2 regions of the Herbaspirillum sp. B65 genome follow, and region 2 is predicted to be linked to the other one. Evidence: predicted binding sites of a transcription regulator. Region 2 holds the regulator's gene; the other holds the start of a gene.

Region 1 (21,091 bases), on a different contig from region 2:
AAACGCAACAGTTCTTCCGACAGACCGGCCAGCGCTGCGATCTCAATCAGTTCAGGGGCGGCGATATCGCCATGACGCGGGTGGTGCCAGCGCAGCAACGCCTCGAAGCCATCCAGGGTACGTCCATCGTGATGCACGATGGGCTGGAACCATACCTCCAGCTGGCGCTGCGTGAGCGCATGGGCCAGGTCGCGCTCGACATCGCGCTTCATCTGCAGATGGGCATTGAGGCTGTCGTTGAAGAGACAGAACTGGTTGCGCCCGCGGCGCTTGGCCTCATACATGGCCGCATCCGAACAGACCAGCATTTCGTTGATGTCTTCGCTGCGGGTGACGGTGATGCCCAGGCTCAGCCCGATATGGCGATGCGCCAGCCGCGCGAAGGGTTGGCGCACGGCGTCGATCAGACGGCGCGCCAGGTGCTCGGGCAGCTCGGCCTTGGGTGCCAACGCATAGAGGACCACGAATTCATCCCCGCCCAGCCGCGCCAGCGTGGCCTCGGCCGGGATGCAATCGTGCAGGCGCCGCGCCACTTCGATGAGCACCTGGTCGCCGGCCTCGTGGCCGTAGGCGTCATTGATGACCTTGAAGCCATCGAGGTCGAGAAACATCATGCACAGCGCATGTTCCTGGCGGGCCACCATGCGTGGCGCCACCTCCATGAAACCGGCGCGGCCCAGCAAGCCGGTCAGCAGATCATGCTCGGCCTGGTACTGCATCCGCTGGGCGAAACGATGCAAGTCCTGGTGCGCCAGTTCCAGCGCCTGGTTGGCAGCGGTGGCCTGGTTCTTCAGCGCGCTGGCGTGGGACACCAGGCCCTCGCTGACCTTGGAACCACGGATCAGCGCGGCCAGGTACAGCAGCACCGCTGCTGCCAGCGCCAGGCGGGTGGAATCGGTCTGGATGCCAGCCAGGCAGCCAATGATGGACAGCAGCGGCGGCGTGATGAAACAGATCGGGATGCGCGCAAAGGCAAAGCCGTGCGTGACTGCGCCGGCCGTGATGCCGCACACGCAAGTGAGATAGAACAGGGTTTCCGGTGTGGTATAGCCTTCGCACAGCAGGGGCACCCCGGCCCACACGATGCCCGAGAGCAAGGCCAGCATCCAGTGCAGGCGCAGGTTCAGTTCGGTGGCCGGATCAACCTGGGGATCAGGCTGCTGGCCTTGTCCCAGCCAAGGCAGGAGCGCAGCCAGACGCTCCACCGGAATGCGGCACGCCAGGATGCGCAAGACATTGACCACACCTGAGCAGGCCAGCCAGAGCAAGGCGATGGGCAATTTGTCCGCACGCCAGGCGACGAAGGTGGAAATAAGCCCCAGCAACATGTTGACCGGCATCGACAGCAAGACCGTCTTGCGGAGGGCCATGAGCTGGTCGGCCCGGATCAATTTCATCATGGACGGAGCATTGCCCGCGTCCTGGGCGGGTACATGCGAATTCTGCTGGTATGACATCTTGTTCCTGTTGCGTCAAGGAATGACCGCCCGAGAAGGCTGGCCCGGCGTGGCTTCCGGATGGGAAGCATAGTACGCGAGCCGGTCTGCATTATCTACGTAACAAGAAGAATTCTCATCAAAACAATGGCCCGGTTGAGTTGTATCAACGAGTCTGGCGCAAGAAAACGACAAGCTGGGCGCTCCATCCCAAGGAGAAACTCATGAATACTGACAATGGCAACTGGCTATCAGCCGAACAAGCCGTATTGCCGGACGGCACCGAACGCGTCAACCTGCCGCTGGTGAAGAAGAAACTGCCGCTGTTCTCGCCCGAACAGGCGAGCAGGGATGAGCCCAAACCGACCTCCGCAGCGGCCACGACCACGCCCCCGCCGGTGGAAGCAAAAACAACGTAAGCATTCCCGCCTAGCGAGCGCCATTGCGCGCGTTGCCGAAGGACAACACTGCGAGCAGGGCGACGAAGGCTACAATGTCAGCCATTCGTACTGCGCCCTCACGGGCGACGCAACACCTCATGGCTCTCGACCCTTCCACCCTGCTCATCCTCACCATCGCATTGGCCGCCAGCGCCGCCTGTTATCTGGCGGTGGAGTGGAGCGTGGTGCGCGAACGCTCGCTGCTGATCTGGAGCAGCGGCTTTGCCATCATCACCCTGGGCTCCTTCCTGGCCCTGCTGCGCTCGCGCGGCTACCTGCTGGTCGGCATCTGGTTTGCCAATGGCTTGCTGATCGCAGCACCAGGCGATCCGGCGCACCATAACCGGCCACCAGGCCGCTGATGCGCAGCAGCGGTGCCTTGGCTTCGGCCGGCACCGTGTCGGGCAGGATCTCGCGCAGTTGCACCACGCGCGCAGCCGGCGAGGCGGCGGCGATCAGGCTTTGGGTATAACTGTCGGCGGGTGCGTGCAGCACCTGCTCGGTGGCGCCGATCTCGCGCACGGCGCCATCGCGCAGCACGATGATGCGGTCGGCCATCTGCGCCACCACCGCCAGGTCGTGCGAGACATAGACAGCAGTGGTGCCCAGTTTCTTGACCACGTTCTTGAAGGCGCGCAGCACTTCGATCTGGGTGGTCACGTCCAGCGCCGTGGTGGGTTCGTCCAGGATCACCAGTTCCGGGTCGGTAATCAGGGCCATGGCCGCCATCACGCGTTGCAACTGGCCACCGGAGACCTGGTGCGGATAACGCGCACCGATATGATCGGGATTGGGCAGGGCCAGCGCACGGAACAGTTCGACCGCCTTGCGCATGGCACTGGCCTTGTCCATCACGCCATGCTGCAGGGCACTCTCGATGACCTGGTCCATCAATGTGCGTGCCGGGTTGAAGGCCGCGGCGGCACTCTGGGCGATGTAGGCCACGTGATGGCCGCGCATGGCCAGCAAGGCCTTTTCATCCATCTGGTCGATCTGGCGCTGGCCGATACGCACCTGGCCACCGGCGATGTGGCAACCGGAGCGCGCATAGCCCAGCAGCGACAGCGCAATGGTGGTCTTGCCGGAACCGGATTCGCCGATCAGGGCCAGCACTTCGCCCCGCGCCACGGTGAAGTTGACGTTCTTGACGATCTCGACCTGGCTACCGTCATCCTTGCGTGCATTCACGCGCAGGCCCTGGACCTCCACCAGTGGGCGCAGCGTCGCGCCGCCCCCTGCGGAACCAGTGCCGGCGCCGCTTTCCTTGCCGAGGAAGATATCGAATTGCTTCACAGGCTTACTCCTTGGCAGCGCGCTTGCCGCGCAGGTTATCGATCAACAGGTTCACACCGATGGTCAGCGAGGCAATCGCCAGGGCCGGCATGATCACCGCCAGGGCGCCTTCGCCCAGGCCGGAAATGTTTTCGCGCACCAGCGAGCCCCAGTCGGCGTCCGGCGGTTGCACGCCCAGCGAGAGGAAGCTCAGGCCCGACAGCAGCAGCACCACGTAGACGAAGCGCAGACCGAAGTCGGCCAGCACCGGGCGGATCATGTTGGGCAGCATTTCCACGGTCATGATGTACCACACGCCTTCACCACGAGCACGGGCGGCCTGCACGTATTCCATGGCCTGCACGTTGACCGCCAGCGAGCGCGCGATGCGGAAGGCGCCGGGCATGTAGGTGATGGCGGCGGTGAGCACCAGCAGCCACATGGAAGAGCCGAAGGTGGCCACCATCATCAGCGCGAACATCTTGCTGGGAATGGAGATCAGGGCATCGAGCGCACGGCTGATGATGGCATCGCGCCAGCCACCCGAGAAGGCGGCAAAGAGCGCGATGGCGGTGCCGGACAGGCTGGCCAGCACCGTCGACACCAGCGCCAGACCGATGGTGGCGCGGGTGCCGAAGAGGATGCGGCTCAACATGTCGCGCCCGAGATAGTCGGTACCCAGCAGGAACTTGTGGCTCATGCCGGTGAACACGTCCGTGTCGACGATGGCGGTGGCGTCATAAGGGGAGATGCTGGGGCCGAGGATGGCCATCAGGATCCAGAAGCCGACGATGGCCATGCCGATCCAGGCCATGGTCGAATGGCGCCGCACGCGCTTGGGCGGCGAGGTGGGCGCGGGCGCGCCGGCGGCGGCAGGGGTGGAGCCTGCGGCCTCGGTAGCGGTGGTGTCGTGGAGGGCTTTCATCGGGTCTTCAACCTTGGATTGGAAACAATGGCCAGCACATCTGCGGTCAGCACCAGCAACAGGTAACCGGCGCAGAAGATCATCGAACAGGCTTGCACCAGCGGCATGTCGCGGGTGGTCACGGCATCGATCATGAGGGTAGCGATGCCGGGATAATTGAAGATGCTCTCGACGATGATGACGCCGCCCAGCAGGTAGGACAGGCTCAAGGCCACTGCATTGGCAATCGGGCCGATGGCGTTGGGCAGGGCATGGCGCAGCACGATGCGGGTGCGCTTGACGCCCTTCAACAAGGCCATCTCGGCGTAGGAAGAGCGCAACTGGTCGATCACGGCGGCGCGCGTCATGCGCGTCATCTGGGCCACGATCACGCAGCACAGGGTCAGCACCGGCATGGCATAGGCCTTGATGAAGGCGCCTATGGTGGCAGCATCGCCGGCGTGCGACAGCGCCGAGAGCCAGCGCAGCTTGACGGCGAAGATCATCACCGCCACCGTCGCCACCAGGAATTCCGGTACCGACACCATCGAGACCGCACTGACGTTGACGGCGCGGTCAAAGAAGGAGCCGCGATACATGGCCGAGAAGATGCCCAGGAACAGCGCCAGCGGCACCGAGACCAGGGCCGTGACGGCGGCCAGCATCAGCGAAGCCGGCAGGCGACCACCGATCATCTGCGCCACCGGCACATTGTTCACCAGCGACATGCCGGGATTGCCCGAGAGCAGGTTGCCCAGCCAGTGGGCATAACGTACCGGCGCTGGCAGGTCCAGGCCGTACTGCAGGCGCAGCGCCGCCACCGTCTCGGGCGTGGCGGCCTGGCCCAGGGCGGTCTGGGCGGCGTCGCCCGGCAACAGGTTGGTGATGAAAAACACGCCGGCCGACACCAGCAATAGCGTCAGCACCGCCTGCAAGAGGCGGCGCCCGATCAGACGCAGGACCATTCCATTCATAGCTTTCCTCGGTAACACGGGGCGGGACCGCTGGGTATTTCTGAGCGGTCCCGCACGACTTGCACTGACAACGGTCAGAGGTGAGACTTTCCCGTTCTCACGCGTCCAGCCAGACGTACTCGGCACAGGTGTAGTTCATGAACGCACCCAGCGGCACCGGGTCGATGCCCTTGACCTTGGTGCTGATGCCTTCCAGGTTGATGATGAACACCGGGATGCCCAGACCGCACTTCTCATGGATCATGGTCTGCAGGTCGGCATACATGGCTTTACGCTTGTTGAAGTCGGTCTCGCCGCGGGCCGCCACTACCAACTGGTCGAACTGCGGATTCTTCCAGCCGGACTCGTTCCACTGAGCGTCGGACTTGAAGAACTGGGTCAGCAGGATGTCGGCGCTGGGACGCGGGTTGATGTTGCCAAAGCCCACCGGCACCTTCATCCACTGGTTGGACCAGTAGCCATCGGCCGGCACGCGCTTCACATCCAGCTTCAGGCCGATCTTGGCGGCGCTCTGCTGCATCAGCACGGCCATGTCGACCGAACCGGTGGCGGCCACCGAGGCCACGACGGGAATGGTGCTGCCCAGCACGCCAGCCTTTTGCAGGTGGAACTTGGCCTTGTCCGGGTCATAGGGACGCTGCGGCAGGCCGGCGAAGTAGAAGCGGTTGGTGGGGTCGATCGGCTGGTCGTTGGCGATCACGGCATAGCCACGGAAGGCGGCCATCTTGATCTGTTCGCGATCCAACAGATACTTCATGCCCAGCGTGAAGTCCATGCTGCTGCCTGGGGCCACGTCCTGGCGCATCACCAGGTCGGTGTACTGGCCCGACTTGGTTTCCATGACGGTATAGCCCGGCGTGCTCTTGACGCGACCGGTGGAACGGGAATTGACGTCGTTGATCCAGTGAACGTCACCGGAGAGCAGGGCATTGACGCGTGCAGCTTCGTCGGGAATGCCGAACAGTTCAACTTCATCCAGGTAGGGCAGGCCCGGCTTCCAGTAATTCTCGTTGCGCACGGCAATGGTACGCACACCGGGAGTGAATTCCTTGAGCTTGAAGGCGCCGGTCCCGTTGGGGGTGCTGAAGTTGGTGGTGCCGTCACGGATGATGAGGAACTGCGCGGTGGCCAAAATCACCGGCAGGTCGGCGTTGGCACTGGTGAGCTTGATCTGGACTTCGTTGGGGCCGGTGGCCTTGACTGATTCGAACTGATCTGCCACCACCTTGACCTTGGAGGCGGTAGCCGGGTCCTTGTGGCGCATGATGGAATAGACCACGTCGGCCGGGGTCAAGGGCTTGCCATCGTGGAACACCACGCCCTTCCTCAGCTTGACGGTCCAGGTGATGGCATCGGTGGTGATCATTTCCTCGGCCAGCACCATCTGCGGGGCCAGCTTGCCATCGAGCTTGGTCAGGCCGTTGTAGAACATGTGCACCCGGGTGTAGTCGGTGGAGTGCGCGGTCTTGGCCGGGTCCAGGGTGTCGGCGGTGGAACTGGTCTGGGTGGCGATGCGCATCTTGCCACCGCGCTTGCCGGTCTGCGCCATGGCGCTGCCGCTGGCGGTGAGCAGACCTGTGCCGCCCACTGTCATCAGGCTACCGGCCAGCAGGGTGCGCATCATGTCGCGGCGGGTGAAGCCGCCGTGCGCGTGTTCCAGCATATCGCCGGCAATGATGGAGCCCTCTTGGGGGTGTCGTCCGTTTTCCTGCTTGCTCATGAAAAGCCTCACGATAAAAGTTCAACCACGAAGACCACTGGCCGGCCCTGCCGTCTGCTGCCGCAGATCCCTCCGTCGGGGCAAGCCACCTGATGGGCCCGGTCACTGTCTCACAACTTGGATACCAGCGCGTGGTGACCGGGGAAATACTGATACGGCACGGGAGCTGCTGCGCCCCCGCCAGTCTTACAGACCGAGCACGCCCGGCAGGCCGGAGATGTCTTTGATCTCGGTGTAGCCGTAGTACGGGGTCGAGGGTTCATGGCCGCGTGCCACGAAGACCTTGTTCTTGATGCCCATGTCGGAAGCCGGCATGAGGTCGTAGCGCAGGCTGGAAGAGACGTGCAGCACATCTTCCGGGTTGCAGTTCAGGTTGTCGAGCATGTATTCGAAGGCACGCAGGCGCGGCTTGTAGGCTTGTGCCTGCTGGGCGGTGAAGACCTTGTGGAAAGGCGCACCCAGCTTCTCGACGTTGTGCATGATCTGGCTGTCGTCGGCGTTGGAGAAGATCACCAGCGGGAATTCCTTGGCTACCTTGGACAGGCCTTCGGGCACGTCGGCGTGCGGACCCCAGGTCGGCACGGCCTTGTAGAAGGCGCCGGTTTCTTCGTCATTGGTCTTGATACCCCAACGTTCACAGGTGCGGGTGATGGCATTCTTGCAGACCTGTTCGTAGGGCTTCCACTGGTCCAATACTTCATCCAAGCGATAGGCCGCGAACTGGCGCAGGAAAAATGGCATATCTTCTGCCGAGACGCGGTCGGCGTAGATCTTCTGCGCGGTTTCCGACATCTGGAAACGGGTCAGGGTGCCGTAGCAGTCGAAGGTGATGAATTTGGGCTTGAAAGTGCTCATGAAAAATCGTCCTGTCTAAAAAATATTCCTGCGTAGGGTTGCGGCGGGTTCGGGTGAATCGGTTCAATGCATGGGAAGGATTACAACATAGCGAAACCTGCGATTTATTCCTTTTTGACCGGGTCACGAAACAGAAATATGTGTTTTCGACGATCCAATCAGCATAGCTTGCCGAGCAGTGCAGCAATACGAACCGCTTGCGCTGCTTTGGGGCATTTTCACCAAGCTGGTGCGGAATTTTTCTGCGCTGCCGGCACATCCCCTGGATGCCAATTGCGCAGGCAGGCCAACACAGGCAATCGCGCACACCCCACAGTGAGTCAGTATGGAGAGCCTGCGGGGGCTGCACCATGCTACCGCCGATAGCGCCCAATTTTGTGCCGAGAACGGGGGGCAGATCGCCATAAGATTGCGAATTGGCGCCATCGAAAACCACCGCGCGATGCCACGCAAGGCGCATCATCGCTGGGGTATATCCGATGCTCCGGCAATGCTGCCCAGCTCCTGGCAGCATCACCGGCATTGCACCTTACCCAGCACTTATACAAGGACAAGGACACGCTTTATGCAAGCTGCAAGCACCCACCCCGCCCCACCCAGCGCCCAGGCCACGTTGCGCCCGATGCGCGAGTCCGACCTGGCCAGTTGCCATGCCTTGAGTCAACACTTGAAATGGCCGCACCGGCTGGTTGACTGGCAATTCCACCATCGCGTCAGCCGCAGCTGGACGGTCGAACTGGAAGAAGCGGATGGCAGCCGCACGGTGGCCGGCAGCGGCATGTTGTGCCCAGCCGGTGCCGATCACGCTGCACTGGGACTGGTCATCATCGCCGATGCGCTGCAGGGCCGCGGCCTGGGCCGCGCCATGATGCAGCAGTTGCTGCGCGATGCCGGCAACCGCAGCGTGCTGCTCAATGCCACCGAAGCAGGTCGCCCGCTCTATGAGAAATTGGGCTTCGTGGTCACCGATACCCTGAGCCAGCACCAGAGCAACAGTGCCAAGGCGCCGCTGACGCTGGCAGCGGGGGTGCAGATCCGACCGCTGCGACAAGAAGAAGTCCCCGCCCTGCTGGCGCTGGACCGCCAGGCCAGCGGCATGGACCGCAGCACCCTGCTGCAGACCCTGCTGCAATTTGCTGAGGTGGCGGTGCTGGAACAGGATGGTCAGGTCAAGGGCGTGGCGATGCTGCGCGAATTCGGTCGCGGTCGCGTGATCGGCCCGGTGATCGCCAGCAATGTGGATGACGCCAAGACGCTCATCGCCTTCTGGGTCAACCAGTATCCCGGCAGCTTCCTGCGCATTGACGTGCCCGGCAGGAGCGGCCTCAAACCCTGGCTGCAGGAGATCGGCCTGGTCTGCGTGGACGACGTGGTGAGCATGTGCCGCGGCACGCCGCCGCAGGCGCACGCGCAATGGCGTACCTATTCCATCATCAACCAGGCGCTGGGCTGAAAGGCGCGCGCCAGACATCATGACTTTTCTCTACAAGGCCGACCCGGTACGTGGCGCCGAATGGGCACAATTGTTTGCCCAGAAGGCGCCCGAACTGCCCTTCCATATCTGGCCGCATGACGGCGATGGCGCCAGCGTGCGCTACCTGGCCGCCTGGACGCCACCGGACGATATCGCGCAGCGCTTCCCCAACCTGGAGATCCTGTTCTCGGTGGGCGCCGGCATCGACCAGTTCGACATGTCGATCCTGCCCCCGGAGTTGCCGGTGGTGCGCATGACCGAGCCGGGCATCGTCGCCGGCATGGTGCAGTACGTCACCCACGCCGTGCTGGGCCTGCATCGCGAGGCCCACCTCTACGCGCGCCAGCAGCGCCAACAGGTGTGGCAAGCCCATCGCGTGCGGCCGGCCTCGGCTTGCCGGGTCGGCGTGCTGGGCCTGGGGATGCTGGGCCGCGCGGTGCTGCAGCAGTTGCAGGGACTGGGCTTTCCCTGCGCCGGCTGGAGCCGTTCGGCGCACCAGTTGGAGGGCATCACCTGCTATAGCGGCAGTGCGGGCTTGCAGGACTTCCTGGCGCGTACCGATGTGCTGGTGTGCCTGCTGCCCTTGACCGATGACACCCGTGGCCTGCTCTGCCGTGAATTGTTTGCGCAATTGCCACGCGGCGCGGCGCTGATCAACGTCGGACGCGGCGGCCACCTGGTCGAGGATGATCTGCTGGCGGCGCTACAGGAAGGACAGTTAAGTGCGGCCGTGCTGGACGTATGCCAGACCGAACCCCTGCCGGCCGGCCATCCATTCTGGAGCCACCCCGACATCGTGCTCACGCCCCACATCGCCAGCATGACCCAGCCCGATGGGGCGGTCGATGCCGTGCTGGAGAACCTGCGCCGTCATCAGGCCGGCCTGCCCTTGCTGGGTCTGATCGACCGCCAGCGCGGGTACTGAAGCCCACCCTGCTGCTCCATGGCAAACAAAATGCCGATTGCCCAGCCAAGAACGGCATCCCATGCCACTTGGCGGGTGCAGTTTGCGCCCCCCGTCTGGCGCAGGCGTTTTATCCTTGATGGTATGGCGCGCTACGTCCTGTGGCGTACCGCCCTGCCCTTTATCCACTTACCTGCCCGATTGCCCCGACCATGAAGCTGGAATCCTACTGGAACGATTCTGCCCCGCTCTACATCTCCCCCTCCCGCGAGCTGCCGGCGCAAGTCGATGTGGCCATCGTCGGTGGCGGTTTCACAGGGCTCTCAGCCGCATTGGCGCTGGCCAAGCGCGGGGCCTCGGTGGTCGTGCTGGAAGCCGGCCCGCACGTGGCGGCCGAAGCCTCGGGGCGCAATGGCGGTCACGTCAACAATGGCCTGGCGGTAGATTATGCAGAGGTGGCCGCCAAGGTCGGTGTGGAGCGCGCACGCGCCTGGTATCACGCCTATGACGATGCGGTCGATACCGTAGCGCGCCTGGTCAAGGAAGAACAGATCGCCTGCGACTTCCTGCGCCATGGCAAGCTCAAGATGGCGACCCGGCCCTACCAGATGGAAGCCCTGCAACGCAGCGCCGAGCGCCTCATCGCCGATGGCGTGGACCGCGACGTGGAAATCCTGGATGCCGCACGCGTGCGTGCCGAGGTGCAAAGCGAACGCTTCCATGGCGGCCTGCTCTACAAGCGCAGCGCACAGATGCACATGGGCCAGTTTGCCTATGGCCTGGCGCTGGCCGCCGAGCGCCATGGTGCGGCCATCCACACCAGCACCGAAGTACGCCGCCTGGAACGCATCGGCCAGACCCACGGCCATCGCGTGCACACCGCGCGCGGCACGGTGCTGGCCAAGCAGGTCTTGCTGGCCACCGGCGCCAGCCGCCACGGCGGCTATGGCAGCTTCGGCTGGCTGCGCCGCCGCATCGTGCCCGTCGGCAGCTTCATCGTGGTGACCGAACCGCTGGGCGCCGAACGCGCCGCCAGCCTGCTGGCCCGGCAGCGCACCTACACCACGGTGGCCAATATCCACCACTATTTCCGCATGACGCCCGATACCCGACTGGTCTTCGGCGGCCGGGCGCGCTTTGCGATTTCCAGCCCGCAGTCCGATGCGGCCAGCGGCGAAATCCTGCGTCAGGGCCTGCATGAGACCTTCCCGCAACTGGGCCAGGTGCGCCTGGATTACTGCTGGGGCGGCCTGGTCGACATGACGCGCGACCGCCTGCCACAGGCCGGCGAACGCGATGGCCTGTACTACTCCATGGGCTATAGCGGCCACGGCACCCAGATGTCGGTACACATGGGCCAGTGCATGGCCCAGGTCATGGCCGGCGATGCACTGGCCAATCCCTGGCGCGAACGCGAGTGGCCGGCCATCCCCGGCCACTTCGGCCCGCCCTGGTTCTTGCCGATGATCGGCCTGTATTACCAGCTCAAGGATAAGCTGGCCTGAATGCTCCTCGTCTCCCGTATTAACTTTTACTGAATGCCCGCCATGAATTCACTCGAACTGCAACGCCCGGACCTGATGCCCGGTACCCAATTGATCGGCGCCCAATGGCGCGCAGCGGCCGATGGTCGCGTGCTGGAAGTGAGCAACCCGGCCACCGGCCAAGTGTTTGCCAGCGTGCCCGATGGCAATGCCGAAGATGCCCGCGCCGCAGTCGATGCGGCCGCGGCCGCCTTCCCGGCCTGGCGCGCTACGCCGGCCAAGCAGCGCGCTACCATCATCAAGCGCTGGAACGATCTGCTGCTGGCGCACCAGGAAGACCTGGGCCGTCTGATCTCGCGCGAACAGGGCAAGCCCCTGGCCGAAGCCAAGGGTGAAGTGGCCTATGCGGCCAGCTACGTGGAATGGTTTGGCGAAGAAGCCACGCGTGCCAATGGCGACATCATCCCGGCCCCGGTCACGGGTCGCCGCATGATGGCGCTGAAGGAACCGGTGGGTGTGGTGGCGGCCATCACGCCGTGGAATTTCCCGGCGGCCATGATCGCCCGCAAGATCGCCCCGGCCCTGGCCGCAGGCTGCACCGTGGTGTGCAAGCCGGCCGAAGATACGCCCCTGACCTCGCTGGCGATCATCCGCCTGGCGCTGGAAGCCGGTGTGCCGGCCGGTGTGATCAACATCGTCACCGCCTCGCGCGAACGTACGCCGGAAGTGGTGGACGTATGGCTGGCCGACTCGCGCGTGCGCAAGATCAGCTTTACCGGCTCCACCGCAGTGGGCAAGCACCTGGCGCGCCACTCTGCCGACACCTTGAAGAAGCTCTCGCTGGAACTGGGTGGCAATGCACCCTTCATCGTGTTCGACGATGCCGACCTGGATGCGGCCATCGATGGCGTGATGGCGGCCAAGTTCCGCAACGGCGGCCAGACCTGCGTGAGCCCCAACCGCATCTACGTGCAAGAGAAGGTCTATGACGCCTTCGTGGCCAAGCTGGGCGCACGCGTGGCCGCGCTCAAGGTCGGCCCCGCCACCGATCCGGCCTCGCAGATCGGCCCCATGATCAATGCCCGCGCCATTGCCAAGATCGACCAGCACGTGCGCGACGCCATCGAACGCGGCGCGCGCGTCATTACCGGCGGTCAACGCCTGCAAGGTCCGGGTTTCGACAGCGACAACTACTTCGCCCCCACGGTGCTGGCCGATGTCACCGGCCAGATGCAATGCAGCTGCGAAGAAACCTTCGGCCCGGTGGCGCCGATCACGCGCTTTGCCACCGAAGAAGAAGTCGTGGCCGCAGCCAATGCCACCCCCTTCGGCCTGGCGGCATATTTCTATTCGACCGACGTGCGTCGCATCCACCGCGTCACCGATGCGCTGGAAAGCGGCATCGTCGGCGTCAACGAAGGTGCGCTGGCCGCCGAAGCGGCGCCCTTCGGCGGCGTCAAGGAATCCGGCTATGGCCGCGAAGGCTCGGTGCATGGCCTGGACGACTACCTGCATACCAAGTACGTCTGCCAGGGTCAGCTCTGAGTCGACTCTCCCTCATTGAACCGAACAGGAGCCCACATGCCTGCGCTGTCCCCCCCTGACTCCCATCCCGGGCAGATCGCCCAGCAGGTCCGCGCGCCCTTGCCGGACCTGCTGTTGCGACCCATGGCAGCCGATGACCTGGGGGCCTGTCACCGGCTCTCGCTGCGTTTCAAGTGGCCGCACCGACTGGAAGACTGGGACTTCCTGCTGCAGATGGGACAAGGCTATCTGCTGGAAGACACCGCCTCGGACGCCCCGCTGCGCATCGTCGGTAGCGTGGTCTGTACCCCCTATGGCGAGCACCATGCGGTCATCGGGATGCTGCTGGTACAGGCCGAGCTGCAACGGCGCGGCCTGGGGCGGCGCCTGATGCAACATGCGGCCAGCCAGGTCAGTGCGCACAGCCTGATGGTCAATGCCACGGCCGCCGGGATGCCCTTGTACAAGCAACTGGGCTTCGTGCAGCAGGATGTGCTGCATCAGTTCCAGGGCGCTTCGGCGCAACCGGTGCTGGTCTCGCTGCCACCGGGCGAACGGGTACGGCCGATGGGCAAGAATGACGTCGCCAGGCTGTTGGAGCTGGATGCGCAAGCCAGCGGCATGGACCGCAGCAAGCTCTTGCTGGCGCTGCTGGAAATCTCCGAAGGGGTGGCGCTGGATCGCGATGGCGAGATGCTCGGCTTCGCCCTGGTGCGTCGCTTCGGCCATGGCCGCGTGATCGGCCCGGTGGTAGCGCCCGACACCGAACGCGCCAAGGGGCTGATCGCACACTGGATCAATACCTATTCGGATTCCTTCATCCGCATCGACGTGTTCGAATCGACCGGCCTGCCAACCTGGCTGGACAAGCTGGGGGTGACCTGCGTGGACCACGTCACGCGCATGTGCAAGGGCACCCCGCCGGTACACAACCCGGACATGCAGTTGTTCTCCATCGTCAATCAGGCGCTGGGCTGAAGACTTGCGGGCGGCTGCCGCAGAAAATGCTATGGCCGCCCGCAAAACCCATGAAGATGCTTTTTCGGCCCTGCATCTTGCGCAGCGCCTGCGATGAGGCCGGCATAGCATAGAACACATGCCGGTTGTGCCACCTGCACTGCCTTGTTCAACGCCATCCTCAGCGAGTCCTCTTCTATGCAAACTTCTTCCCTGGCCGCCCTTGACCGCAGCCACCTGATCCACCCTGTTGCCAGCTTCCGCGAGCATGAAGAACTGGGGCCCATCATCCTCAAGTCCGGCCACGGCGCCTACCTGACCGACCAGCAGGACAAGCAGTTGCTGGATGCCTTCTCGGGCCTGTGGTGCGTCAATACCGGCTATGGACAAGAGAGCGTGATCCGCGCCGCCACCGAGCAGATGCAACGCCTGCCCTATGCCACCGGCTATTTCCACTTCGCCTCGGAGCCGGCCATCCTGCTGGCCAAGAAACTGGTGGACATCAGCCCGGCATCGCTGCAGCACGTCTACTTCACGCTGGGCGGATCGGATGCGGTGGACGCGGCTATCCGCTACATCACGCACTACCACAACTCCATCGGCAAGCCCACCAAGAAGAACTTCATCTCGCTGCAGCGCGGCTATCACGGTTCTTCCTCGGTAGGTGCCGGCCTGACGGCGCTGCCCAATTTCCATTTCCATTTCGACCTGCCGCTGCCGACCCAGCATTACCTGCCCTCGCCCTATCCCTACCGCAGCGAACTGCAGGACGATGCAGCGATCATCGCGGCCTCGGTGCAGGCACTGCGCGCGAAGGTCGCCGAACTGGGCGCCGACAACGTGGCCGCCTTCTTCTGCGAACCGGTCCAGGGCTCGGGCGGTGTGGTGGTGCCGCCCAAGGGCTGGCTCAAGGCCATGCAACTGGCCTGCAATGAACTGGACATCCTGTTCGTGGTGGATGAAGTCATCACCGGCTTCGGTCGCACCGGCCCCATGTTCGCCTGCCTGGACGAAGATGTGCAGCCCGACCTGATGACCATGGCCAAGGGTCTGACGGCCGGCTATGCGCCCATGGGTGCGGTGATGATGTCGGACCGCGTCTACCAGGGCATCGCCGATGGCGCGCCGATGAGCACGGTGGTGGGCCACGGCCAGACCTACTCGGCCCATCCGGTCAGTGCCGCGGTGGCGCTGGAAGTGCTGCGCCTGTACGAAGAAGGCGGCCTGCTGGAAAACGGTCGGCGCCTGGAGCCGGTGTTTGCCGGCGGCCTGCGCGCGCTGCTGGATCATCCGCTGGTGGGCGACGCCCGCAGCCGTGGCCTGTTGGGCGCGCTGGAACTGGTGGCCGACAAGACCACCAAGGCGCGCTTTGCACCCGAGCTCAAGCTGCATGAGCGCATCTTCCAGGTGGCCTATCGCCACGGCCTGATCTTCCGTGCCTTTGGCGATAACATCCTGGGCTTTGCGCCGGCGCTGTGCTACACCGAGCAAGACTTTGCCCTGATGTTTGCGCGCCTGCGCGCCATCCTCGACGAAGTGCTGGCCCAGCCCGACGTGCGCCAGGCCGTCAAATAAGACGCCTGAATGCGAGTGAAGCCCCTGACCGGATGCAGCAATACGGGCTTAAGGGGTTAAAATGCCCTGCAACAACCGGCCTGCCTGTGCTGTGGACGCCATCCCAGCAAGTCAGGCCGGTGCTGTCGAATAACCCGAGGCAAGATGATGACTAATGGCGCGTTGAAACTGGACCGGATCGATCTGAGGATTTTGTGTCACCTGCAGCAGAATAGCCGCATTACCAATGTGATCCTGGCCGATGCCGTGGGCCTGTCGCCCAGTCCCTGCCTGATCCGCGTCAAGCGCCTGGAAAAAGCCGGCTACATCAGCGGCTATGGCGCCTACATCCGGCTGGAAAAACTGGCCGATGTGCAGATCGTGTTTACCGAAGTGACGCTGTCGGACCATCGCCGCGAAGACTTTGCCAAGTTCGAGTCCTATATCCGCAACGTCGATGAAATCATCGAATGCCACCTGGTCAGCGGTGGCTATGATTACCTGCTCAAGTTCATGACCCGTAGCGTGGTGCATTACCAGAGCGTGATCGAGTCGCTGCTGGAACAGAACCTGCGCATCGAGAAGTATTTCAGCTACATCGTCATCAAGTCGCCCTTCGTCAAGCATCACTATCCTTTGGAAAAGTTCATACAGAGCTAAACCGGCTGGCAGGCACCGGCCTGCCATCGGTATTTCCGGGCATGACGTGAAGTTTTGTACACTTTTCGCTTTATTTCTTGCCTGCCGGGTGCTCTGCGCCCCCTCCCTCCATCGCGCTACCGGCCTTTGCTGACGGGCTCGCGCGCCCAATCTCCATCGAATCTCCATCAAAACTGCAGACAAAAGTCATTTTTTGTCAGCAAACTCACCCTTTACTTTTGTAAAGAGCTGCCGTTAACCTTCGGGAATCTGACGCTTCGTCAGATTCTTAAAATACAAGAAAAGCTCATCATTGTTCAGGGGTCATTCATGGCAACTTCTACCGGTACCATCTCGACATCGGCCGGTCCGCTCGATGTATCGACGCTGGTCAACCAGCTTATCGCCGTCGAAAGCAAGTCCAAGCTCACACCGCTGAAGACCAAGGAGAGCGGCTTCAACACGCTCATCTCGGCCTATGGGTCGTTGAAGAACGCCCTGTCGAGCTACCAGACCGCCTTGAAGGCGATGACCGCGGCCAGCTTCAGCGCGCAGAAGAGCACGTTGACCAACGCCGGCACCGGCAGCAACCTGACCACCGATCCCTTCACGGCCGACGCCAACAGCGACGACTCGACCAAGGCGCTGGCGCAAAAGCTGCAGTCGCGTGGCTATTCCAGCAACACCACCTTCAGTTCGGGCGACACGATTGCCATCAAGATCGGCACCAACCAGCCCACCTTCATTACCCTCAAGGCCGATGCCACGATGGCCGGGCTGCGCGATACGATCAATGCCTCCAAGGCGGGCGTGACGGCTTCCATCACTACCGATGCCAATGGCGACCACCTGGTGCTGGAGTCCAATAGCACCGGCACGGCCAATACCATCAAGGTCAGCGCCAACAACAGTATGTCGGACCTGAGCTACGATCCCAGCGTGGCCGGCTCGACCACCCAGATCCAGGCGCCGCGCGATGCCACCAAGGCTGCCGCCGGCAAGTACAGCATCGGGGTGAGCCAGTTGGCGCAGGCGGTCAAGGTCAGCTCGGCCGCCATCGCCCCCGGCAGCACCTTCGACAATGGGGTGCTGGCCATCAAGACCGGCAACGGCTCGACCGTGCTGATCCAGCCCAAGACCAATTCCCTGGCCGGCGTGCGCGATGCGATCAATGCCAGTGAAGCCGGCGTAAATGCCTCCATCGTCAGCGATGGCACCAACGATCACCTGGTATTGACTGCCAAAGACACTGGCGCAGCCAACAACCTGCGGGTCAGCGGCACGGGCAATTTCTCGGTGTTCAACTTCGACCCCAGCGGCACGGTGACCAGCACCGGCGTCGATACCAATAAGACCTACAGCAACGGCAACCTGGCCCTGCAGGTGGGCAACAAGTCCTTTACCATCACCCCTACCGACCTCGATGGCAGCGGCGCCATCGGCCTCAATGACGTGATGAAGGCCATCAACAACGCCAACACGGGCGTGACCGCCAGCATCAGCAACGATGGCAGCAAGGACCATCTGGTGCTCACTCCCACCGGCACCGACGCCATCCAGTTGACCGGCAACAACGACTATGCCGATCTGGTGGGCAGCAGCATGGGGCAACTGGCCAAGGCGCAGGATGCCAAGCTGACCATCGATGGCGTGGCCGTGACCAGCACCAGCAACAAGGTCAGCAATGCCATCTCGGGCGTGACCCTGAACCTGAGCAAGGTCACCACCTCGGCCGACAATTTCACGCTGGCCATCACCAATGACACCAGCGGCGTGTCCACTGCGGCCAACAACTTCGTGAGCGCCTACAACACGCTGGCCAAGGCGGTGGCCGGCCTGACCAAGCAGACCCCATCCACCACCAAGGGCCAGGCCAGCACCGGTTCGCCGCTGGCGGCCGAATCCTCGGTGTTGAGCATGATGAACCAGATCCGCAGCACCATGCTGGGCGCACTGGGCGATGATGGCGGCACCAACCTGTCGCAGGTCGGCATTTCCTTCCAGAAGGATGGCACGCTGGCGCTGGACGCCAGCAAGCTGACCACCGCGGCGGGCAAGGACTTCGAAGGGGTCAGCAAGCTCTTCACTGGCAGCGGCGGCGTGGTGCCCAAGCTGCAGAAGCTGATGGACTCGATCCTGGGCGACAACGGCACGCTGGCCACCAAGACCAAGGGGCTGCAGGACAGCCTCAAGATCGTGACCGACCAGCAGACCGCTGCCAATACGCGCCTGCAGAACCTGAAGGATGCCTATACCAACCAGTTCAACCGCCTCAACGTCACCCTGGCCACCATGCAATCGCGCCAGAGCTATCTGACGCAGCAGTTGAGCAAGTTGTCCAAGTCGTCCTGATCGTCACTGCGTCGGGAGCAAAAGGCCAACAGGCCGCAGCGGAGAAGTCCGCTGCGGCCTGTTGCTTTTCCTGTGTGTCGTTATACTGGCCCCTGCCTCACTCACAAAACAAGCATGTCCTCATGCGTAACGCCAAGGGAGACGCAGTGAACGCACTCAACCATCTGGAAGACTTCCACCCCGGCCAGGTGTTCCGCTCGCCGGGCACAATCACCGTGGAGGCCGACGCCATCAAGCAATTCGCCGCCCAGTTCGATCCCCAGCCCTTCCATCTGGATGAGCAGGCGGCCCAGCAGAGCTTCTTCCGGGGACTGGCCGCCAGCGGCTGGCATACCGCCGCGCTGACCATGCGCCTGCTGGTCGATACCCTGCATATCCAGGGCGGGCTGATCGGTGCCGGCTTCGATGAATTCCGCTGGCCGCGTCCGACCCGGCCCGGTGACGTATTACGGCTGGAAGCCGAGGTGCTGGCCATCCAGACCTCGCAATCCAAACCCAAGCAAGGCTTCCTCAACCACCGCGTGACGACCTATAACCAGCACGATGAGCCGGTGCTGATCATGACCGGCAACCTGCTGGTGCCGCGTCGCCCCCAGGGCTGAACGCGGCCCACAGCGCGCTCAGGCGGCGTCCGGCTGTTGCGCCGGATGCGCCTGCTGGAAGGCCGGCAAGGCATTGCAGGCGGCGTCGATGGCGCATAGCGTGGGGTATGGCGCCATGTCCACCTCGAAGCGGCGGGCATTGAAGATCTGCGGCACCAGGAAGCAATCGGCCATGGTCGGGGCATCGCCCACACAGAAATGACCGCGCGTGGTGTCAGCGGCCAGCTGCTGCTCCAGCGCGCTAAAGCCGAGCTTGATCCAGTGCTGGATCCACGCGGTTTTCTGGGCTTCGTCCACCGCCAGTTGGTGCTTCAGGTAACGCAGCACGCGCAGGTTGTTCAGCGGATGGATTTCGCAGGCAATGGCCAGGGCCAGTTCGCGGATGTGGGCACGCTGAAAGGCGTCGCCCGGCAGCAGCGCAGGCGCCGGATAGCGCTCTTCCAGGTATTCCAGCATGGCCATCGATTGCGTGAGCAAGCGCCCTTGATCAGCCAGCACCGGCACCAGGGCGTGCGGATTGACTTGCGTGAAGGCCGGCAGCAATTGCTCGCCGCCCTGGTTCAACAGGTGCACCGCGGCCGTCTCGTAGGCCACGCCCTTCAGATTCAGGGCGATACGCACCCGGTAGGAGGCCGAGCTGCGGAAATAGCTGTACAGGGTAGTCATGCGCGTGCTTCCTCAATCCAGGTGGCGTGCGGGCAGCACGGTGCCGGCCGCTTCGCCAAAGCCGATGATGGGTCGGCCTGCGCGACGTGCCGCCGCGCGCAGGATGATGGTGTCGCCATCCTCCAGGAACACGCGCTGCTGGCCATTGGCCAGGGTCAGTGGCGCCTTGCCGCCGGTGCTCAGTTCCAATAGCGATCCTGCTTCTTCGGGCTGGGGACCGGACAGCGTCCCCGTGCCCAGAAAGTCGCCCGGACGCAGGTTGCAGCCATTGACGGTGTGATGCGTGACCAGTTGCGCCACGCTCCAGTAGGCATCGCGATAGTTGCCCAGCGACAGCCGCTGCGGCGCAGTGCCGGCTTCACGCATGGCCGCGGTCTGGATCAGCACTTCCAGTTCGATATCCAAGGCGCCGCTCTCGCGCAGGGTCGGCGCATCCAGGTAGGGCAAGGGTTGCGGATCGCCGGCCGGGCGGGTCCAGCCGCAGCGGTAGGGCGCCAGCGCTTCGAGCGTGACGATCCAGGGCGAGATGGTGGAGGCGAAGCTCTTGGACAGGAAGGGCCCCAGCGGCTGGTATTCCAAAGCCTGCACATCGCGTGCCGACCAGTCATTCAACAGGCACAGGCCGAACACCTTGTCCTCGGCCTGGCTCATCGGTACCGGCTCACCCAGGGCATTGCCTGTGCCGATGAAGATACCCATTTCCAATTCGTAATCCAGCCGCTTGCAGGGACCGAAGCTGGGGCTATCGGCATCGGGCGCCTTGGTCTGGCCCACCGGGCGGCGGAACTGCTGGCCAGAGATGGCGATGGAGGAGGCGCGGCCGTGATAGCCGATGGGTACCCACTTGTAGTTGGGCAACAGTGGATTGTCAGGACGGAACAGCTTGCCCACCGTGGTGGCGTGATGGATCGAGGTGTAGAAGTCGGTGTAGTCGCCGATGGCCGCCGGCACGTCGTACTCGGCCTGGGCTTGCGGCACCAGGCAGGCAGCCAGTTCGGTCTGGTGCGGCGAGCCGCTGCGCAGCAGGCGCGACAGCGCCAGCCGCAGGGCCGACCAGGCTGCCGTATCCAGGGCCATCAGCGCATTGAGGGTGCTGCCGCTGCAAGCTGCATGGGCGGCGGCGCGGGTGGCTTCGTCGTAGCCGGAGAAGGCACCGGCGGCCTGGGCCGCGGGCAGGTCCAGGATCTGGTTGCCGATGGCCACGCCAGCCCGGAAGTTTTCTTCACTGCCAGTGCGGCGAAACACGCCGTAAGGCAGATTCTGGAGCGGAAAAGGACAGTTTTCCGCATTGGCACTCTCTACCCAGCTACGCAGCTCGGTGTCGTGGGTTTCGT
Region 2 (8,555 bases):
CAATCTGCATTACGTGCCAAATGGCCAGCGCGTGCCGGAAGACCTGCATGTGGCCAACAAGCTCTACCTGGCAGATCGCGCCTTCAAGCAGAAGCGCGAAACGGCTCCCTTCGAATTCCAGGAGGGGGAGTTCCGGGGGTCATCGGTCCCACCGCCATGTCCATGAATGACAAAGGACTGCGTGAGGTGAGCTTTGGCTAGTTACGACATCGATCAGGCAACAGGTCTGCGGCGGATGCTGGAGCGTCCGGTACCCAGGCTGTTTACCTTCTTCTCGGTGCTGGGCGAAGAAGAGAAAAGCGCCATGCTCATCAATCTGGCAGCCTCGCTGGCGCAGGCCAAGCACAGCGTGCTGGTGGTGGATGGCGACGTTGCCAGTACTGGACTCTTGACCCGCATCGGCCTGCGCCACGACGTGGCCACGCTGCAGGAAGTCGCCCGCATGGAGCGTACTCTGGTCGAAGCCACACGGCGCTTGCCGGAGGGTTTTTCGATGGCGCGCATCGCCCGGCGCAGCGTGCCCCAGGCCACTGACCCGGATGCCGGGCGCCTGGCCGAGATCTTCGACAGCCTTATCGAACAGGCTGAAATCACGCTGGTCAATGGCGTGCTGGCGCGCGATGAATCGCTGCCGGTACCGACCATGGAAATGGGCGAGATCGTGATTCAGGTCTCGACTACGGCCTCTTCGATCAAGGCCGCCTATGTCTTGTTGAAGAGCTTGAGCGACCGTATCGGCCGTCGTCCCTTCAGCCTCATCGTCAATGACGCCACCGAGGCCGAAGCGCGTACTGTCTATGCCAACATGGCCCAGGCGGCCAGCCGCTATCTGGCGGCGCAGTTGAATTTCCTCGGGTCCATCCCGGCCGACGACCATATACGCCGGGCTACCGGTCAGGGCCGGGCAGTGATGGATGTGTTCCCCTTCGCCGGGGCGGCACTGGCTTTCCAGCGTCTGTCCAAGCGATTCACGGCGGGTGCTGACAGCGCTCGCAGCACTTACGGCATGGCTACCGACGGTGCCAGCCTGGGAGCGTGACGTGCATGTATAACGTCAAGGGAAAGAAGGGCAAGAACGACGTCCTGGAGCAACATGCGCCGCTGGTCAAGAAACTGGCGCATCAGCTCAAGGCCAAGTTGCCCCCTAGCGTGGAGGTGGACGACCTGATCCAGGCCGGCATGATGGGCTTGCTCGACGCCGTCAACCGCTACGAGGAAACCCATGGCGCGCAGTTCGAGACCTATGCCGTACAGCGCATCCGGGGCGCCATGCTGGATGAACTGCGCAGCAGCGACTGGCTGCCGCGCAGCATCCGCCAGAATGCCCGCAAGGTGGAGGAAGCCATGCAGGCGCTGTTGCAGCAACTGGGGCGCCAGCCGCAGGAAGCGGAAGTGGCGCAGCACATGAAGATCAGCCTGGTCGAGTATCAATCGCTGCTGACCGAATGCGGTGGCCACCAGTTGATCTACTACGAAGACTTCCACGACGATGAGGGCGGTCATGAGCACTTCCTGGACCGCTACCAGACGGGCGAAGCCGATGACGACCCGCTGCAGAGCCTGATCAATGGCGGCTTTCGCGACGCCGTGGTCGATTCCATCAAGGCCTTGCCCGAGCGCGAGCAGATCTTGATGGCCTTGTACTACGAGCAGGAAATGAACCTCAAGGAAATCGGCGCCGTCATGGGGGTGTCCGAGTCGCGCGTATGCCAGTTGCATAGCCAGGCGATTTCGCGGATGCGCACCTATCTGCGCGAGCATTCCTGGAGTGGGGTGGCCTGAGGCGCGACACGCTCCATGCTGCCAAAGTGCGGCGTCAAAAACGACAAAGCCCGGCACTGCCGGGCTTTTTGCATGATGCGGGAGAGTACAGCTATCAGACCACGCCCAGCCTGCGGCCAGAGGACTTGATGCTGCTCTGGCCATCCGGTCCATAGAAGTTGCCGGCGCTGGTCTTGCCTTGCAGGATGGTCAAGGCGCTCTGGTTGATGGAGAGCTTCTTGCCGATCAGCAAGCCATTGACGCGGTTCAATTCCTTGGCGTCCTGCGCCAGTTCGAACATGCTGGCCCAGACATCCTTGTCGGTCTCGTCGCCTTGTTCATTCATCCATTTCTGCATCCCGGCTTCGTCTTCGCTGTAGCCAAGCTGGCCCAGCAGGAGATGACGGTTACCGGCCAGGGTGGACATTTCGGCAACAATGCTGGCTTTTTCGGAGATGATGTCGGTCAAGCCTTCCGCCGTGGCTTCCGCCAGCAAGGCCTGCTCCTGACGCAGTTTTTCCACCAGGCGGGACAGGGCGGCTTGTTCCAATTGCAACTTGCTGGCCGGATTCATGCGAAAGATCCTGTGATCGAACGATGGACGATCAGGCCTGGCGGGCGCTGATCAGGGTCTTGACGGTATCGATGAGGCCATTGGCGACTTTTTCCGGATCGATCTGGAAGGTGCCGTTGGCAATGGCGGCCTTGATCTCGGCCACTTTCTTGGCGTCGAAGCTGCTGCTGTTGCTGTTGACCTTGGTCTCCAGCGCCTGGTAGGTGCTGGACAGGCGCACGCTGTCCGAAGCGGCTGCGGCAGCCGGCGCGCCATTGCCGCTGGCAGCGCCGGCCTGGGCGTTGTTGCGGGTCTGGGTCTGCGTCTGCTCGGTGTTGAGGGCAGCGGATTTGAGGGCGTCGTTAACGTTCACGGCAGTAGTCCTTGTAGGGTGGGGGCGCTTTGCACCCGCCTGTCGTATGGATTATCGACCAATTCTGAGCAAACTTTAACATCCTGGGCCGCAAAATGAAGAAATGCCGGAAATTTTCTTCACATCTTCCCTGGTAGGCCGTTCGGGAGTGGCTCCGTACCGCCCGGCCCGGAAAATTACTTCATATCAATGGCCAAGCGGCATCAGCCAGCTCAATAATTGATTTCCAGGATCCCGCCAGCCTTGGCAATGCCGCTGACCACCTGGCCGGCCGCCGTGCGGGCCTGGGCCATCTGGCCCTCGTTGGCATTGGTCAGGGCGCGTGCCTCGGTAGAAATCTGGAAGCCCGGACCATTGGAGACGACCCGTACCGCCTGGCCTTGCTGCACCACCCGTTGGTTGCGGATGGCATCCATGCGCAGCGGGGTGCCGGCGCGCAGGGACATGTTGGCCACGCGCCCGATGACCTGCGACTCTTCGGTCAGCACACCGCTGGGCAGGGCTGACATGTCGCCGCGGATACGGGTGATGTCGCTGGCGCTGATGGTCTGGCCTTGGGCCAGGGGCACGGCCGCCACCAAGTAGTCCGAGATCACTTGTACATTGGCGCGCAGGTAAATGGTCCAAGGCGAAGGGGCGATGCACTTGACGCCCACCGTGGTGCGCCCGAACAGGCGTCCGCCATTGGGCATGAAGGCTTGCGGTTCCAGGCAACTGGCCAGGGTCAGACGCGGATCGGCGGGATCGATGGTGACGGTGACGCTGCCGGGCAAGCCGGAAGTCTGGCTTTTCAGGAATTGCTCGGCAACCTGTTGCACGACTTGCAAGTCCTGCTTTTGCGGGGTGTTGGGGTCGTTTTGCGCCAGGGCAGGCGCGAACTGGCCCAGGCTGCCGCACAGCAGGAGCAGGGCGGCCAGGGTGGGGCGCAGGGCGCGGAGAAGGTGTTTCATTTTGTGCAACTTGCCGGTGAGGGCACAGCGAATCTTGGCAGCCATGTTACTTCGCGCGCGCGAGGTCAAAAGCGCAAACAGGGGAGGCTTTTCTCTCTTTATCGCCCCTTAGGTTGCGCAGGGCAAACGTATGATCAAGCCTACGTAATTCCATCATCGGCGCAGTGCGCGACCTGCCCAGGCAGGGGCGGTGCGGCGCCGGTTTTTCCGGAGGACCTGATGGTCTCTAAGCTCGACGACTACTTCCGTTTTAACGAGATGGCGCTGAACCTGCGGGCCCAGCGCCAGCAGGTGCTGGCATCCAATATCGCCAACGCGGATACGCCCAACTACAAGGCGCGTGACGTCAATTTTGCCGATGCGCTCAAGAACGCGCTGGACAACAAGACCAGCGCCATGCCGCCGCTGCAACTGGAGCGTACCTCGGCGGCCCACGTGGCCGGCACTGCGCCCGACAACGGTCCGGGCAGCATCGGCGGTACTGCCTTGCAGTACCGCACGCCGGCACAGGGCAGTGTGGACGGCAACACGGTCGATCTGGATGTGGAACGCAATGAATTCGTCGACAACGGTATTCGCTATGAAGCCGGCGTCACCGCCGTGAACGGCCAGATCAAGGCCATGATGAACGCCATCCAACCGGGTTGATAAACCATGTCCCTTTCCAATATCTTCAATGTGGCCGGTTCGGCCATGAGCGCCCAGGCTCAACGTCTTAATGCCACGGCCAGCAACATCGCCAACGCCGACAGCGCCACCAGCCCCGACGGTACGCCCTACAAGGCCAAGCAGGTGGTGTTCCAGGCCATTCCGGTGGGTGACGTCAAGGATAGCGGCGTGAAGGTGGCCGCCGTGGTCGAGGACCAGGCACCGCCCAAGCTGGTCTACGACCCCAAGCACCCGCTGGCCGATGGCAATGGCTATGTGGCCATGCCCAACGTCAATCCGGTCGAGGAAATGGTCAACATGATCTCGGCTTCCCGTTCCTACCAGACCAACGTGGAAACGATGAATACGGCCAAGGCCATGCTGGTCAAGACCCTTACCATCGGACAATAAACAGGATTCCCACCATGGCCATCGTCTCCAATGACCTGCTCAGCGCAATGAACGGTGCGAGCAGCACTTCCAGTACCAGCAGTTCTTCCAGCCTCGACAACAACAGCCCGGATGCGATCCAGAACCGCTTCCTGACGCTGCTGATTGCGCAGATGAAGAACCAGGATCCCAGCAACCCGATGGACAACTCGCAACTGACCAGCCAGATGGCCCAGTTGTCGACGGTCTCGGGCATCAGCCAGTTGAACAACTCGCTGTCCACGCTGATGAGCAGCATCAATTCCTCGCAAGCGCTGTCCACGGCCAACATGATCGGCCACAGCGTGCTGGCACCGGGCAACAACATCCAGTTGATGACCGATACCAGCAAGGATGCCAACGGCAACGACGTCACCAGCCAGAAGGCGGTGCTGGGTGTGAACCTGTCCGGCACGGCGTCTTCGGTGATCGTCACCATCAAGGACGCCACCGGCGCCGTGGTGCACACCACCGATCTCGGTACCCAGGCAGCAGGTGCCGTCCCGGTGATCTGGGACGGCAGCAACGACTCGGGTGGCAAGGCTCCCGATGGCAAGTACACCTTCACCGTCAGCGCCTCCAACAATGGCACCGCAGTGGCGGCCACGGCGCTGTCTTTCGGCACCGTCTCCAGCGTCTCGACGGCCGCGGACGGCGTCAAGCTCAATGTCACCAACGTCGGCACCATCAAGCCGACCGACGTGGTGCAGATTCTTTAATCGTTATTACCGACATCTGTCGCAACAAGGGGGTATCTCATGAGTTTTCAACAAGGCCTGAGCGGGCTCAACGGTGCAGCCAAGAGCCTGGACGTCATCGGTAATAACGTGGCCAACGCCAGCACGGTGGGTTTCAAGCAGTCGCAGACCCAGTTTGCCGACATGTACGCCAATTCCATGAACCGTTCCGGCAACTCGCCGGTGGGCATCGGTGTGACCGTGGCCGATGTGTCGCAACAATTCACTCAAGGCAATATCACCTCGTCCAATAACCCGCTGGATATCGCCATCAATGGTGACGGTTTCTTCCAGGTGTCGTCTTCCCTGACCAACCAATCGCCGATGTATGGCCGCAATGGCCAGTTCCAGCTGGACAAGAACGGCTACATCGTCAATCCCAGCATGAATGGCGCCTACCTGATGGGCTGGGCTGCCGGCGCCTCGGGCGGTGACCCGGTGGCGCTGCAGATCGATACCTCCTCGATTCCTGCCACCACCACCACCACCATCAATACCAAGGTCAATCTGGATTCGCGCTCGCCCAATATTCCGACCACCACGGTCTTCAACGCCAACGATCCGACCACCTATACCAATTCGACCGGCGTCACGATTTACGACAGCCTGGGCAATCCCTATAGCGTGCAGACCTACTACGTCAAGAACCCGCCCAATACGGCGGTGACCCCACCCACCACGACCTGGGACGTGTACGCCAAGGTCGGCAGCAACACCCTGGTGACTACCTCGGGCGGCACCACGCCGCTGAAGCTGGGTTCGATGACCTTCAATTCGACCGGTGCGCTGGTCAGTGGTGGCTCCATGACCATCGACCTCACCTCGACTGGCCCCAATGCCAACATTGCAGCCGGTGGCGGCAACTTCGCCAGCACCATCGCTTTGAACTATGCCGGTACGACCCAGACCGGTTCGGCCTTCGTGAACCTGGCTCAGAACCAGAACGGTATGCCCCCGGGCACGCTGTCGAGTTTCTCGATCGACAAGGATGGCACCATCGTTGGTTCTAACAGCAACCAGCAGACCAAGAACCTGGGCAACGTGGTGCTGGTCAACTTCGCCAATCCCAACGGCCTGCAGCCACTTGGCAACAACCTGTACCAGGCTACCGGTGCGGCTGGCAGTCCGCTGGTGGGTAAGCCTAGCACCGGTACCTTTGGTACCCTGCAGGCGCGTGCGGTGGAAGACTCCAACGTCGACCTGACTGCCGAGCTGGTCAACATGATCGTGGCCCAGCGCGTCTACCAGGCCAACTCGCAGACCATCAAGGTGCAGGACACCGTGCTGCAGACTCTGGTCAGCCTGCGCTGATAGCAGTCGCATGTAGCAAGGCTGCCGGCGTCGCCGGTGGCCGGTTTCAATCGGTGGCGCCGGGGGTTGGCGCCACATCAAAGGGGTTTTATGGATCGTCTGGTCTATACAGCGATGTCGGGCGCCAAGCACACGCTTGAGCAACAAGCCAGCGCCAGCAACAATCTGGCTAATGCTACGACTACGGGTTTTCGCGCCCAATTGAATACCTTCCGTTCGGCGCCGGTAGTGGGGGAAGGCTTGCCGACGCGTGCCTTCGTGGTCGATTCCACAGCGGGTAGCGATTTTTCCCAGGGGCCGATCCAGGATACCGGGCGCGCACTGGACGTGGCGGTGCAGGGCCGTGGCTGGATCGCGGTGCAGACCGCCGATGGCGGCGAAGCCTACACCCGCAACGGCAGCTTCAAGATCAACGAGAACGGCATCCTGCAGACTCAGAACGGCCAGTCCGTGCAGGGCGACGGTGGCCCGATTACCATTCCGCCCGACACCACGGTGGCCATTGCGGCCGATGGCACGGTGTCGTCGATTCCGACCAACGGCATTCCCAACGCGGTCAACGTGCTGGGTCGCATCAAGCTGGTCAACCCGGATGAGAAAAACCTGCAGCGCGGTGACGATGGCCTGTTTCGCACCATCACCGGTGCGGCCCAGCCCGACGCCAATGTTCGCCTGGCCAGCGGGGCGCTGGAAGGCAGTAACGTCAACGTGGTGGAGGCGATGGTTAACATGATCAACCTGTCGCGCCAGTTCGAGATGAACATGAAGGTGATCCAGACTGCCGAAGGCGATGCGTCCAAGGCGACGTCGATCCTGTCGCTGTCCTGATGCTGCCCAAGCACTTGCTCACGCACCTGAACAACCGATGCACCCGCAGCGCAAGCGCTGATTACCGGAGAAACAAATGATTCGTTCCCTGTGGATTTCCAAGACCGGCCTGGATGCGCAACAGACGCAACTGGACGTGATCTCCAACAACCTGGCCAACGTCAGCACCAACGGTTTCAAGCGTTCGCGCGCCGTCTTCGAAGACCTGCTGTACCAGACCGTGCGCCAACCCGGCGCCCAGTCCTCGCAGCAGACGCAATTGCCCTCGGGCCTGCAGATCGGTACCGGCGTGCGCCCGGTGGCGACCGAACGCATCTTCACCCAAGGCAACGTCAACCAGACCAACAATGACAAGGATCTGGCGATCCAGGGCAATGGTTTCTTCCAGATCCTGCTGCCGGACGGCACCACCGCCTATACCCGCGACGGTTCCTTCCAGACCGACAACCAGGGCCAACTGGTGACCTCCAGCGGCTACACCTTGCAGCCGCCGATCACCGTGCCGCTCAATACCACCAAACTGAGTGTGGGCCGTGATGGTACGGTCTCGATCATGCAGGCGGGATCGACTGCCACCACCCAGATCGGTACGATCCAGGTCGCTACCTTCATCAACCCGGCTGGCCTGGAAAGCCGTGGCGAAAACCTGTACGTGGAAACCGCCGCCTCCGGCACACCCAACCCCAACACCCCGGGCACCAACGGTGCCGGCGCGCTGTGGCAGGGTTACGTGGAAACCTCCAACGTCAACGTGGTGGAAGAACTGGTCAACATGATCCAGACCCAGCGCGCCTACGAAATCAACAGCAAGGCCATCACCACTTCCGACCAGATGCTGGCCAAGATTTCGCAGCTGTAAGGCAGTAGCGCCTTGGCGCGATAGCAGCACAGGCAGCAGGGCAGGGATGTGGTTTCATGAACCAAGGTAGTGGGTAGCAGAGAAAGGACGAGGCAGAGATGAAGAA

The links. Region 2 encodes FliA, which starts transcription of late flagellar genes. Its sites were predicted from a motif close to CTAAAGTTTNNNNNNNNNNNGCCGNTA; they were not measured.
Region 1: fliD (flagellar filament capping protein FliD) is a predicted target of FliA. The motif match lies at 16,369-16,395, and genes of this name have one in related genera.

Annotation. Positions count from the first base shown of each region.
Region 1 is NZ_BADI01000775.1:20,783-41,873, reverse strand. Features, by position in the region: gene I5W_RS18475 (putative bifunctional diguanylate cyclase/phosphodiesterase) at 1-1,400, opposite strand, end outside; gene I5W_RS18470 (hypothetical protein) at 1,661-1,855, shown strand; partial or broken gene I5W_RS30160 (GGDEF domain-containing protein) at 1,975-2,196, shown strand; partial or broken gene I5W_RS18465 (ATP-binding cassette domain-containing protein) at 2,186-3,169, opposite strand; gene I5W_RS18460 (ABC transporter permease) at 3,174-4,073, opposite strand; gene I5W_RS18455 (ABC transporter permease) at 4,070-5,026, opposite strand; gene I5W_RS18450 (ABC transporter substrate-binding protein) at 5,124-6,746, opposite strand; gene I5W_RS18445 (haloacid dehalogenase type II) at 6,933-7,601, opposite strand; gene I5W_RS18440 (GNAT family N-acetyltransferase) at 8,167-9,054, shown strand; gene I5W_RS18435 (2-hydroxyacid dehydrogenase) at 9,074-10,000, shown strand; gene I5W_RS18430 (NAD(P)/FAD-dependent oxidoreductase) at 10,192-11,484, shown strand; gene I5W_RS18425 (NAD-dependent succinate-semialdehyde dehydrogenase) at 11,527-13,008, shown strand; gene I5W_RS18420 (GNAT family N-acetyltransferase) at 13,045-13,965, shown strand; gene I5W_RS18415 (aspartate aminotransferase family protein) at 14,143-15,519, shown strand; gene I5W_RS18410 (Lrp/AsnC family transcriptional regulator) at 15,664-16,158, shown strand; gene fliD (flagellar filament capping protein FliD) at 16,468-18,489, shown strand; gene I5W_RS18400 (MaoC family dehydratase) at 18,636-19,091, shown strand; gene maiA (maleylacetoacetate isomerase) at 19,110-19,757, opposite strand; gene fahA (fumarylacetoacetase) at 19,770-21,091, opposite strand, start outside.
Region 2 is NZ_BADI01000457.1:1,052-9,606, reverse strand. Features, by position in the region: partial or broken gene I5W_RS11010 (flagellar biosynthesis protein FlhF) at 1-201, shown strand, start outside; gene I5W_RS11005 (MinD/ParA family ATP-binding protein) at 236-1,039, shown strand; gene I5W_RS11000 (RNA polymerase sigma factor FliA) at 1,045-1,782, shown strand; gene I5W_RS10995 (flagella synthesis protein FlgN) at 1,877-2,335, opposite strand; gene flgM (flagellar biosynthesis anti-sigma factor FlgM) at 2,367-2,687, opposite strand; gene flgA (flagellar basal body P-ring formation chaperone FlgA) at 2,900-3,637, opposite strand; gene flgB (flagellar basal body rod protein FlgB) at 3,857-4,285, shown strand; gene flgC (flagellar basal body rod protein FlgC) at 4,292-4,696, shown strand; gene I5W_RS10970 (flagellar hook assembly protein FlgD) at 4,711-5,433, shown strand; gene flgE (flagellar hook protein FlgE) at 5,473-6,762, shown strand; gene flgF (flagellar basal-body rod protein FlgF) at 6,853-7,590, shown strand; gene flgG (flagellar basal-body rod protein FlgG) at 7,667-8,449, shown strand; gene I5W_RS10950 (flagellar basal body L-ring protein FlgH) at 8,548-8,555, shown strand, end outside.